2 regions of the Exiguobacterium sp. UBA6282 genome follow, and region 1 is predicted to be linked to the other one. Evidence: riboswitches for the same ligand, from Rfam matches in the RefSeq annotation. Region 1 holds a riboswitch; the other holds the start of a gene.
The links. A riboswitch is a leader RNA that binds a small molecule or an ion and turns the genes downstream of it on or off. The one in region 1 is predicted to bind FMN.

Region 2: linked by a shared signal. The riboswitch ahead of ribD (bifunctional diaminohydroxyphosphoribosylaminopyrimidine deaminase/5-amino-6-(5-phosphoribosylamino)uracil reductase RibD) and the one ahead of B2751_RS07895 (ECF transporter S component) in region 1 are both predicted to bind FMN.

Annotation. Positions count from the first base shown of each region.
Region 1 is NZ_DJUM01000024.1:29,591-34,894, forward strand. It holds gene B2751_RS07870 (TIGR01457 family HAD-type hydrolase) at 1-616, shown strand, start outside; gene B2751_RS07875 (NifU family protein) at 659-886, opposite strand; gene B2751_RS07880 (DUF1462 family protein) at 996-1,292, shown strand; gene B2751_RS07885 (NAD(P)/FAD-dependent oxidoreductase) at 1,334-2,386, opposite strand; gene B2751_RS07890 (YuzB family protein) at 2,479-2,712, shown strand; gene B2751_RS07895 (ECF transporter S component) at 2,789-3,355, opposite strand; FMN riboswitch at 3,510-3,652, opposite strand; gene B2751_RS07900 (HesB/IscA family protein) at 3,764-4,114, shown strand; gene B2751_RS07905 (NAD-dependent epimerase/dehydratase family protein) at 4,233-5,099, shown strand; gene B2751_RS07910 (GNAT family N-acetyltransferase) at 5,096-5,304, shown strand, end outside.
Region 2 is NZ_DJUM01000013.1:66,285-71,588, forward strand. It holds gene B2751_RS03425 (methionine ABC transporter permease) at 1-551, shown strand, start outside; gene B2751_RS03430 (MetQ/NlpA family ABC transporter substrate-binding protein) at 571-1,389, shown strand; gene B2751_RS03435 (M20 family metallopeptidase) at 1,412-2,617, shown strand; FMN riboswitch at 2,801-2,945, shown strand; gene ribD (bifunctional diaminohydroxyphosphoribosylaminopyrimidine deaminase/5-amino-6-(5-phosphoribosylamino)uracil reductase RibD) at 3,104-4,144, shown strand; gene ribE (riboflavin synthase) at 4,129-4,755, shown strand; gene ribA (GTP cyclohydrolase II) at 4,755-5,304, shown strand, end outside.

The sequences.
Region 1 (5,304 bases):
AGCCGTGGCAGAGAAACTACGCGGGATGGGTGTTCATTCCGATGCGAAACACGTTTTGACGAGTGCGATGGCGACTGGCCGTTATATTGCTGACCTGTCACCAAAAGCGCGCGTCTATGCGATCGGAGAAACAGGACTGATCGACGCGCTTGAACGAGAAGGGTTAGACGTCGTCGCAACCGAAGCGGCAGATTACGTCGTTATTGGTCTCGATCGTCAAATCACGTACGAAAAACTCGCTGTTGGTGCACTTGCGATTCGTGCCGGTGCCCGGTTTATTTCAACGAACGGTGATATCGCGATTCCGACCGAACGTGGTTTCCTGCCAGGTAATGGTGCTTTGACGTCCGTCCTGCGCGTGACGACGGAGAAGGAACCGTTCTTCATCGGTAAACCAGAACCAGTCATGGTCGATATCGCGACAGAAATGATTGGTCTGTCAAAAGAAGACGTCATCATGGTCGGAGACAACTACCATACGGACATTCTTTTCGGGATCAATGGAGGTATCCGGACGATGCACGTCAATTCTGGCGTCCATACACCAGTCTTCATTCAAGGGCAGGATCGTCAACCGACATACATGGTTGATACGTTAGCTGAATGGATTCTATGAATCAAAAAATCCCGAACGAGAATTCGTTCGGGATTTCATGTATTAGAAGACTTGTTCGACTTCGACGACGCCAGCGACTTCTTCAAGAAGGGCACGTTCGATACCGGCCTTCAATGTGATTGTTGAACTTGGGCAGCTACCACAAGCTCCCATCAAACGGAGTTTTACGATTCCGTCTTCTACATCTACGAGTTCAACGTCTCCTCCATCACGAAGAAGGAACGGACGCAATTTTTCAAGAACTTCATTCACTTGATCAAACATTTCCATGCGTAAACACATCCTTTCGTATAGTTTCATTGTAACAGGGTTGAAAAATGTTCTCAATCTGGAAAACTTGTATACTAAAGAGGAGTGAATTGAAAAGGGGGACTTCAAGATGGAAATCACGGTTTACGGAACAGCGGTCACCTGTCCGAGTTGTGTCGGGGCACCTAGCTCGGAAGAGACATTCAGTTGGCTACAAGCCGTCCTCGGGCGGAAATATGAGCAAGCGATGACGCTTCGCTATGTTGATTTCGTGACAGCAACATCAGATCAATGGACGGAAGCGCTGAAAGAGGATGTCTATTTTTATCCACTGATCGTGCTCGATGATGAGATGATTGATGAGGGGTACGTCAAACTCAAGACGATCACAGCGGCAATCGATGCGAAGCTGGATCAGGCGGGATGAACGAAAAAGAGGTATCCCAAAGCTTGGGACACCTCTTTTGCTCATTTAATCTTTTTGTGTTTCCATAAGACACCGGACTTCAAGAGACGTGGGACTTTCCCCGTCAGTGCTTGTTTGCCCATGACGATTCCGAAACCATCTGATTTTCCGAGTGAACCGAGCATCCCGCGCAGTTTAATTTCTGGCAGCTTCGGTAATTTCTTTCCTTGCCACTTGGCTTGTAAGACATCGACGACTTGTTCTGCCTGATGTTCTGCGAGTTGACCACTTGGTGCATACGGTAGACTTGCACAATCACCGATGACGAAGACGTTATCGTATTCCGGTACGTGATGATGTTCCGTCAATTTGATCCGACCGCCACTATCCGCAGCAAAGCCGAGATCGCGTACAACTTTGACCGGCTGCGTACCAGCTGTCCAAATCGTTAAGTCGGATGGATACGTATCGTCGCCGTTTCGCACATCGTCCGCTGTGACGAGCGTGACATTCGAGTTGTTGATGACTTCAACGTCATGTTCCTCGAACCATTCCTGAACGTAAGACGAGACTTTATCGGATAAGAACGACAAGACGGATGGACCGCGGTCGAATAGACGAATCGTCAAATCCTTCCGGCTCTCATGCAGTTCACTGGCGAGTTCGACACCAGATAGACCAGCACCGACGATCGAGACAACGGATTCCGGTGACAGACCATAAATCGCTTGTTGTGTCTTCCGTGATTCTTCTAGTGTCTGGATGCTGTATGTAAATTCTTGAGCACCCGGAATGTTGTGGTATTTATCCTCGCAACCGAGGGCGATGATTAAGTCATCATAGAATAATTCTGATCCGTCCTGCAGATGGACTGTATTCGTCTCTGGTGAGATTTTGATGACATGTCCATATTTATAGGTAAGATGTTTCCCCTCCGGAAATTCAATCCGGACATCCCGATCTGATAATGTACCTGCTGCGAGTGCGTAGTATTCCGTTTTGAGTGCGTGGTACGGTAGACGGTCGACGAGCGTGACGGCAACTTCCTCGTCCTTGAATCGCTCACAAATCCGCATTCCACCATAACCTCCGCCGAGTACGATCAATTGCTTCATAACGTAAAATCCCCCTTAGTTCCCCTAAATCAGTCTGACCTTGTATAATACGACATGAGGCAGGTCGTTTCCTGCTTGAAGGAGGAAAAAAAGTGAATCCGATTATTGAATTTTGTATTAGTAACTTAGCGGCTGGTACACAGGTCGTCATGGAGCAACTTGAACGTGACCCGAATGTTGACGTCGTCGAATACGGTTGCCTCGGTTATTGCGGGATTTGTTCGCTTGACCATTTTTGTCTCGTAGATGGTGAGACCGTCGTAGGTGAAACGCCGGAAGAGTTGCTTGAAAAGATTTACCTGAAAATCGAAGAGAATGAGCTGTGAGCATGGACAGCCAAAAAATCCCCTCGTTCGTCTGAACGAGGGGATTCGTGTCCGTCAGCGGGCGCAGCTTTTCGGATCAGGCAGATTGTTGGCGGCGCATCATCCATGGGCGTAGTTTCAAGAACAATGGAATGAAGAGTGCCGAGATGAACAAAGCCTTGATGACGTTAAACGGTAAGATACCGGCAGTGATCGCTGTCCATTTGACAGCTGGATCCGCCATGTAATCCATACCGAGGAACCATGCATACGCTGGAAGGATCAAGATATAGTTGAGGATCGCAAGACCGAGTGCCATCGTGATCGTACCAGCGACGAGACCAGTTGCGAGACCTTGTGTTGATTTCTTTTTGTGGTAGAACCAGCTGACAGGTAGTACGAATGCGACGCCTGCAGCGAAGTTCGCGAATTCTCCGACCGGAACACCACTTCCGCGGAAGATGTAGTATAACACGTTCTTCAATGCTTCGACGATGACACCTGCGACCGGTGAGAACATGATCGCTGCGACAAGAGCAGGAACATCACTGAAGTCGATCTTCAGATAGTTTGGTAAGAACGGTAGTGGAAAATTGATAAGCATAAGAACAAATGAGATTGAACCTAACATTGACAGAGTGACCATTTTTTGTGTGCGTTTCATACGAGTATTGTCTCCTTTTGCTCGTTCCTCTCGATGAAGTATTGGCATGACTGCGACCATAAAGAAACCCCTATTGATCAGATCAACAGGGGAGAAGTCCGCATTAAATAAACCTAATCGATTATTGCAAAATCGATCAAATTCAAACTCATGCCGCCATCTTCTCCCATCCAGACTGTACTGTCGGCTCCTGAATTACACAGAATCAGCAAATAGCGCCCTATTCGCTCGCGGGCTTCAACTTAAAAAGAGTTGTTTACCGCCGGTCGGGAATTTCACCCTGCCCTGAAGATGGAACGATTATTTTATTGTACATACCATTTATACAACGAATTCAAGATAGTTTCAAGCAACTAGGTTTCGATTCGCTCAGAAGTTGCGTATACTAAAGAAAAGGAAGGTGATGACATGATCCATTTAACGGAGGCAGCAGCGCTACAAGTCCAGGACATGATGGCGCAGGCACCAGCAGATGAACGAAATCTTCGGATGCTCGTCCAAGGTGGTGGATGTAGTGGTCTGTCGTACGGAATGGGATTCGATCAACAAAAAGAAACGGATCTCGTTTTTGAACAGCACGGCGTGACCGTCATCGTGGACGAAAAGGATTATCCGGTCGTCAAAGGACTGGAAATCGATTATAAACAGTCAATGCTTGGTGGCGGATTCACGATCACGAATCCGAATGCCATCGCAACGTGTGGTTGCGGAACATCATTCCGGACAGCAACGAATGCCGGGACACCAGGTGGCTGTTAATGAATCCAATCGTGGACATCGTCCACGATTTTTTTGTTGCTCTCATACAGGAGACTTGTTGAGTTTACTCGAAATATTACAGAGAGTGAATGCTACTACGAACAGGGAGGGCTTCAGGATGAGAAAAGTATTGATCTTCGGGGGAACACGCTATTTCGGACGACGCTTAGCAATTCGTTTAGCCGATTCGGGGGATGATGTGACGATCGTCACACGCGGTGAGCATACTCCACCCGTCGCGAAGGGCTTGACATTTTTCAAAGGAGACCGAACGTCAAGTAGTACGATGAAGGATTTAAGCCAACAGCACTGGGATGTCATCTATGACAACATTTGCTTCACGCCGTATCAAGCAAAGCTCGCGATCGACGCGTTTGAAGGAAAAGTCGGACGCTATGTGTTGACGTCGACGATGTCTGTTTATGAAGACGGTGGTGCGAATATCACGGAACGTGCCTACAATCCGTTTCCCGGGAAATATGATCTTGAGAAGGAACATGGGTATGGCGAAGGAAAGCGCCAAGCGGAGAGTTATTTCTTCCAACGCGCGACCTTCCCTGTCGTTGCCGTTCGTTTTCCTGTTGTCCTCGGACCAGACGATTATACGGAACGACTTGTCTTCCATATCAAACGCGCGCTTGACGGTCGTCCGATTATCGCTGAAAACAACTATGCGAAGATGGGCTACATCTCAAGTTACGAAGCCGCTGCCTTTCTTGAATGGTGTGGTCGTTCGGAATTGACAGGACCGATCAACGCTGCGAGTGACGGCGTCCTATCGATTCAAGACCTGATGGATAAAATCGACCGTATTGCGGGAACGACGAGCCAAATCGTCGCAAAAGGAGAGGATGAATCGCCACTTGCGCCAGAACGCGATTTCTATATGGATACGACAGCTGCGAAAGAAGCGGGCTATCTGTTCCAACATATCGATGACTGGCTCGATCGTTTGATTGAAGAGGAGGTGCGCAATCACCAATGATGCAGTTGATGAAACCAACTCTTGCGTGGGAAACGGAGTACCGTGCCTTTTTAGAAGACTGGCGAGAGTCAGGCGAAACGATCGTACCGGAAGCGGTCGGGGATACGTATGAACCGCTCGCTACCTATTTCGCGGAGCTTAAAGAAATGGAAACGACAGTCAGAGAAGGTCTTGTCACGCATTCGACGTACTGGATGGTCGATGG
Region 2 (5,304 bases), on a different contig from region 1:
GCATCCTGCTCGTCGTCACCCGAAAAGGGGCATTGCTCGAGAACGTCCCGCTGTTCACATTCTTCAACAGTATCGTCAATATCTTCCGTTCAATTCCGTTCATCATCTTACTTGTTGCGATCATCCCGTTGACACGGTTGATCGTCCAGACGTCGATCGGAACAGAAGCCGCCATCGTTCCACTCGTCTTTTATGCCGCCCCGTATATGGCACGGCTGATCGAGAGTTCCTTACTTGAAGTCGACAAAGGTGTCCTTGAGGCAGCAGAAGCGATGGGGGCGACGCCATTCCAAACGATTTTCCGCTTCCTTCTGCCGGAAGCACTCGGTTCACTAATCCTTAATTTAACGATTGCAACAGTCGGCTTGATCGGGGCATCAGCGATGGCAGGTGCCATCGGTGGTGGTGGACTGGGTGACTTAGCAATTACGTACGGTTATCAACGGTTCGACACGAAAGTCATGATCATCACGGTCGGGATTCTCGTTATCTTAGTCCAAGGCTTACAGACGACAGGCAACATCGTCGCACGAAAAATCAGAAGACATTAATCAAGGGAGCGATTCAGCCATGAAAAAAGCAGTAGCGATTGGAGCAACATTAACGACGATTTTATTTGCCGGGTGCTCAGCATCAGGAGAAGAAGAAAAGACGATCAAGCTCGGGGTCAGTGGTTCAGACACTCAAGTGTGGGATTACGTCGCGAAAAAAGCGGAAAAGGAGGGCATCAAAATCGAGCTCGTCAAGTTCTCCGATTATGTCCAGCCGAACATGGCACTGGCTGAGGGTGAGATCGACGCCAATGCCTTCCAGACGATTTCCTACTTCAACGCCTTCAAGAAGGAACATAAGTTGAAGCTGTCGCCGATTGCGACGACCGTCATTGCACCGATGGGCATTTACTCAGATAAATATAAGGACGTCAAAGATATTCCAGTCGGTGGCAAAATCGCTGTTCCGAACGAAGCGACGAACATGGGACGTGCCTTCTTGTTACTACAAGAAGCAGGTTTGATCAAATTACCGGACGACTTTGACGGCAATGGATCGGTCGATAAGATCGTTGAAAATCCGAAGAAACTGAAAATCGTTCCGATCGTCGCTGGACAAACGCCACGCGTCTTACCGGACGTCGCTGCATCGATCATCAATAACGGTATTGCTGTTGACGCAGGACTAAATCCGATCAAGGACTCGATCGTCCATGAGAACGAGACAGCAAAACCATACATCAATATCATCGCGACACGGACGGAAGACAAGAACAAAAAAGAACTGAAAAAGATCGCGTCGCTTTACCAACAAAAAGATGTCGCGGCTTTCATCAAAAAAGAATATAAAGGTAGCTCGATCCCGACGTTCGTTCCACTAAGCGACATCGGCGAATAAATTCTAAAGGAGAGTGGATAGCATGACGACGCCAGTACGCACGACATGGGTAGAGACGATTGAACAGGACATCGAACAAAAACGGGAATCGTATCTTGAGACGAGCCACCGGATTCATGCGACGCCGGAAATCGGTAACGAGGAATTCTTTGCTTCGCGGCTACATGCAGAGCGTTTGACGGCAGAAGGCTTTACAGTAGAACTCGGCGTCGCAGGGCACGAGACCGCGTTCTTCGCGAAGAAGTCAAGCGACCGACCTGGCGCGACAATTGCCTTTCTCGCTGAGTACGATGCGTTGCCGGGCATCGGACACGCATGCGGTCATAATATCATCGGAACGACGAGTGTCGCAGCGGCGATCGCGGTCAGCAAAGTGCTTGATGAAGTCGGTGGGAGTGTCGTCGTGCTTGGAACGCCAGCCGAAGAAGGTGGGCCGAACGGAAGTGCGAAAGGCAGTTTCGTCAAACACCAGTTGCTTGAAGGAATCGATGCGGCCTTGATGGTCCATCCGTCCGGACAAACGCGGATCACGGGATCCTCGCTTGCGGTTGATCCGCTCGATTTTGCCTTTACGGGTCGTCCCGCGCACGCAGCGGCGACACCGGAAGAAGGCATCAACGCTCTCGACGCTGTCATTCAGCTCTTCAATGGGATCAACGCCTTACGTCAGCAGTTACCGGACGATGTCCGGATCCACGGGATCATCACGCATGGTGGCGATGCGCCGAACATCATTCCGGAATACGCAAAAGCACGTTTCTTCATTCGGGCGACGACACGGGAACGGCTGAATGCCGTCACGGAGAAAGTCAAAGCGGTCGCGCAAGGTGCGGCACTTGCGATCGGGGCGACGCTTGACGTCATCGCTTTCCAAAATGAAGTCGACAATCTTGTCTTCAACCGGACGTTTGATCGTCTCTTCCAAGAAGAAGCAGAGGCGCTTGGGCAAATCGTGCACCTCGACGAACGACCGGGTCTTGGATCGACGGACGCGGGTAACATCAGTCAAGTCATCCCGACAATCCATCCGTATATCAAGATTGGTCCGGACGATCTCGTCGCCCATACAGAAGCATTCAAAGAAGCAGCCCGTTCGGAAGCAGGGGATGAAGCGTTGATCGCAGGCGCTAAAATCCTCGCACGGACAGCACTTCGCGTCCTCGCTGATGAACGGACACGCGGAGCGATTGCCCAAGAATTCCACGACCGGAAGAACGGTTATTTGTAACCGGAACACAATGACTGGACGCACTGATATCAGGTGCTCCAGTCATTTTTAGTATCCAGTAGATCACGAATTGGGGAGGGGTAACAGAAGTGGAGCGAAATCATAAAAGAGCCAATACCGAAACATTTGCGCTTTGTTTTCTTGAAAAAGATATGCTAGGCTAAAGTTGTATAACTCAATAATCCAGTTCTTCGGGGTAGGGTGAAAATCCCAACCGGCGGTGATGCGATCGATCGATCGACGAGCCCGCGACCCGTGATGTACGCATCATGGCTGACTTGGTGAGATTCCAGGGCCGACGGTAAAGTCCGGATGGGAGAAGAACGAAACGACGCGATTCAAGCTGTTTTCTGAAAAAATGTTTTCAGGAGATGGTCTCTTTCTGCATGCGAAAAAGCAGAAGGCGAACCGTGTATTTCGTGAACCCTTCTATACAGACGCCCCTTTTTCAAGGGGCGTCTTTTTTATTTGAAAGGAGCGAACGCGATGTCACAGATGATGAGTTATGCCATGCAATTAGCACATATGTTAAACGGACAAACAAGTCCGAATCCAAGTGTCGGCTGTGTCATCGTCAAACAAGGACGCATCATCGGTTTTGGTGCGCACCGGTTTGCCGGTGGTCCGCACGCGGAAGTCGAAGCCTTGCGAATGGCAGGAGAGGCCGCCCGTGGTGCTGATCTCTACGTGACGCTTGAGCCATGCAACCATAATGGTAAGACACCACCATGTACGGAAGCGATTCTACAAGCCGGGATCAAACGGGTTTTCGTCGCAACGGAAGACAAACATGCGATTGTCGCTGGTTCAGGGATCAAACGGCTTCAAGACGCGGGAATCGAAGTCGAAGTCGGCTTGTTACGGCATGAAGCGGAAGTCCTCTACGAGACATTTTGGAAAACGATCGAACGGAAACGTCCGACCGTGACCGTCAAAATCGCTCAGACGATGAACGGGATCGCGGCAACGGGGGAACAGCGCTGGATCACGTCAGAAGAAGCACGCGCGAATGGTCGCGCCCTGCGTGGTCGCCATGATGCGATCCTCGTCGGAAGTGAAACGGTGCTCGTCGATGATCCAGCACTGACTTTACGCGCAGTGTCAGGTATCGAGCCGATTCGAGTAATCGTCGATCGCCGTGGTCGGGTGCCAGAGACCGCGCAAGTCTTTTGCGATGGAAAAAATCCAACGTACTGGCTGACGAGTGTTCCTCGGATAAGTCATGATCAAGTGACGGTGCTCGTCGGTGAATATGAGACGCCGGAAGCGATTCTTAAACGCTTATACGAACAAGACATCCGCAGCGTTTTGATTGAAGGTGGACCGACGATTCAAGCCACATTCTTTGAAGCAGATCTCGTCGACCAGATTGAAGTCTACCAAGCCCCGTCGATTTTTGAAGGGACTGCCTGGAACGGACGACATGATATCGAAGAACGTTTTCAAATCGATCAGATTGAAACGGTCGGACCGGATCTCCATCTGACGTACATCCGAAAGGAGGAGACGATATGTTCACCGGATTGATTGAGGAAGTCGGGACCTTAAAACGAAAGATTCCGCGACCGAATGGATTAGCACTTGAAATTGAAGCGCACCGGGTGCTCGAAGGAACGAAGATTGGTGACAGCATCGCCGTCGACGGGATTTGTTTGACGGTCACGTCAATGAGCCCAACCGGTTTTACGGCGGATGCTGTCCATGACACGATTCGTTCGACAGCACTCGGCACGTACCGGGTCGGAAACCCGTTGCAACTCGAACGGGCGATGCCGGCAGACGGTCGGTTCGGTGGACATTTCGTCAGTGGGCACATCGACGGGACGGCACGACTAATCAGTCGGCGACCGGACGGAGAAGCGATGGTGTATACGTTTGATGTCGGATCGTGGCAAAAGTATTGCATTCCAAAAGGATCAATCGCGATCAACGGCACGAGCCTGACCTTGCAACGCGTCACGCCGGAAACGATCTCGATTTCATTGATTCCGCATTCCCGTCAAGTGACGACGTTTGATCGATTGGCAAGCGGCGCAGTCGTCAATATCGAGTGTGACATGATGGCAAAACATCTCTATCATTTCACGCAACATGAGAAACAGACGGACTGGGTAGCATTCTTAGGAGGCGACATGTAATGAACGGATTCGACTTGATTGAAGACGCGATAGAAGATTTGAAGAACGGACGACCGATCATCGTCTGTGATGACGAGGATCGTGAGAATGAGGGCGATCTCGTCATGCTCGCAGAACACGCGACACCAGAAAACATCAACTTCATGATTACGTATGGAAAAGGACTCGTCTGTGTTCCGGTTAGTCCATATGTGGCAGAGCGATTACATCTCTCGCCGATGACGGACAATAATACGGACCCGCACGGTACGGCATTCACGCTCAGCATTGATCATGAAGAAGCGAAGACCGGCATCAGTGCCGAAGAGCGTTCGCTGACGATCCAGCGGATGCTGACGGATGGACCGGAGCGCTTCAAACGACCGGGTCACATCTTCCCGTTGATCGCAAAAGAGGGCGGTGTTCGGGAACGACGCGGACATACGGAAGCAGGTGTTGACCTTGCCCGTCTTGCCGGTAGCGATGAGATTGCCGTCATTTGTGAAATCATCAAGGAAGATGGCACGATGGCACGGGTGGATGATTTGCTTCTCTATAAGGAAGAACACG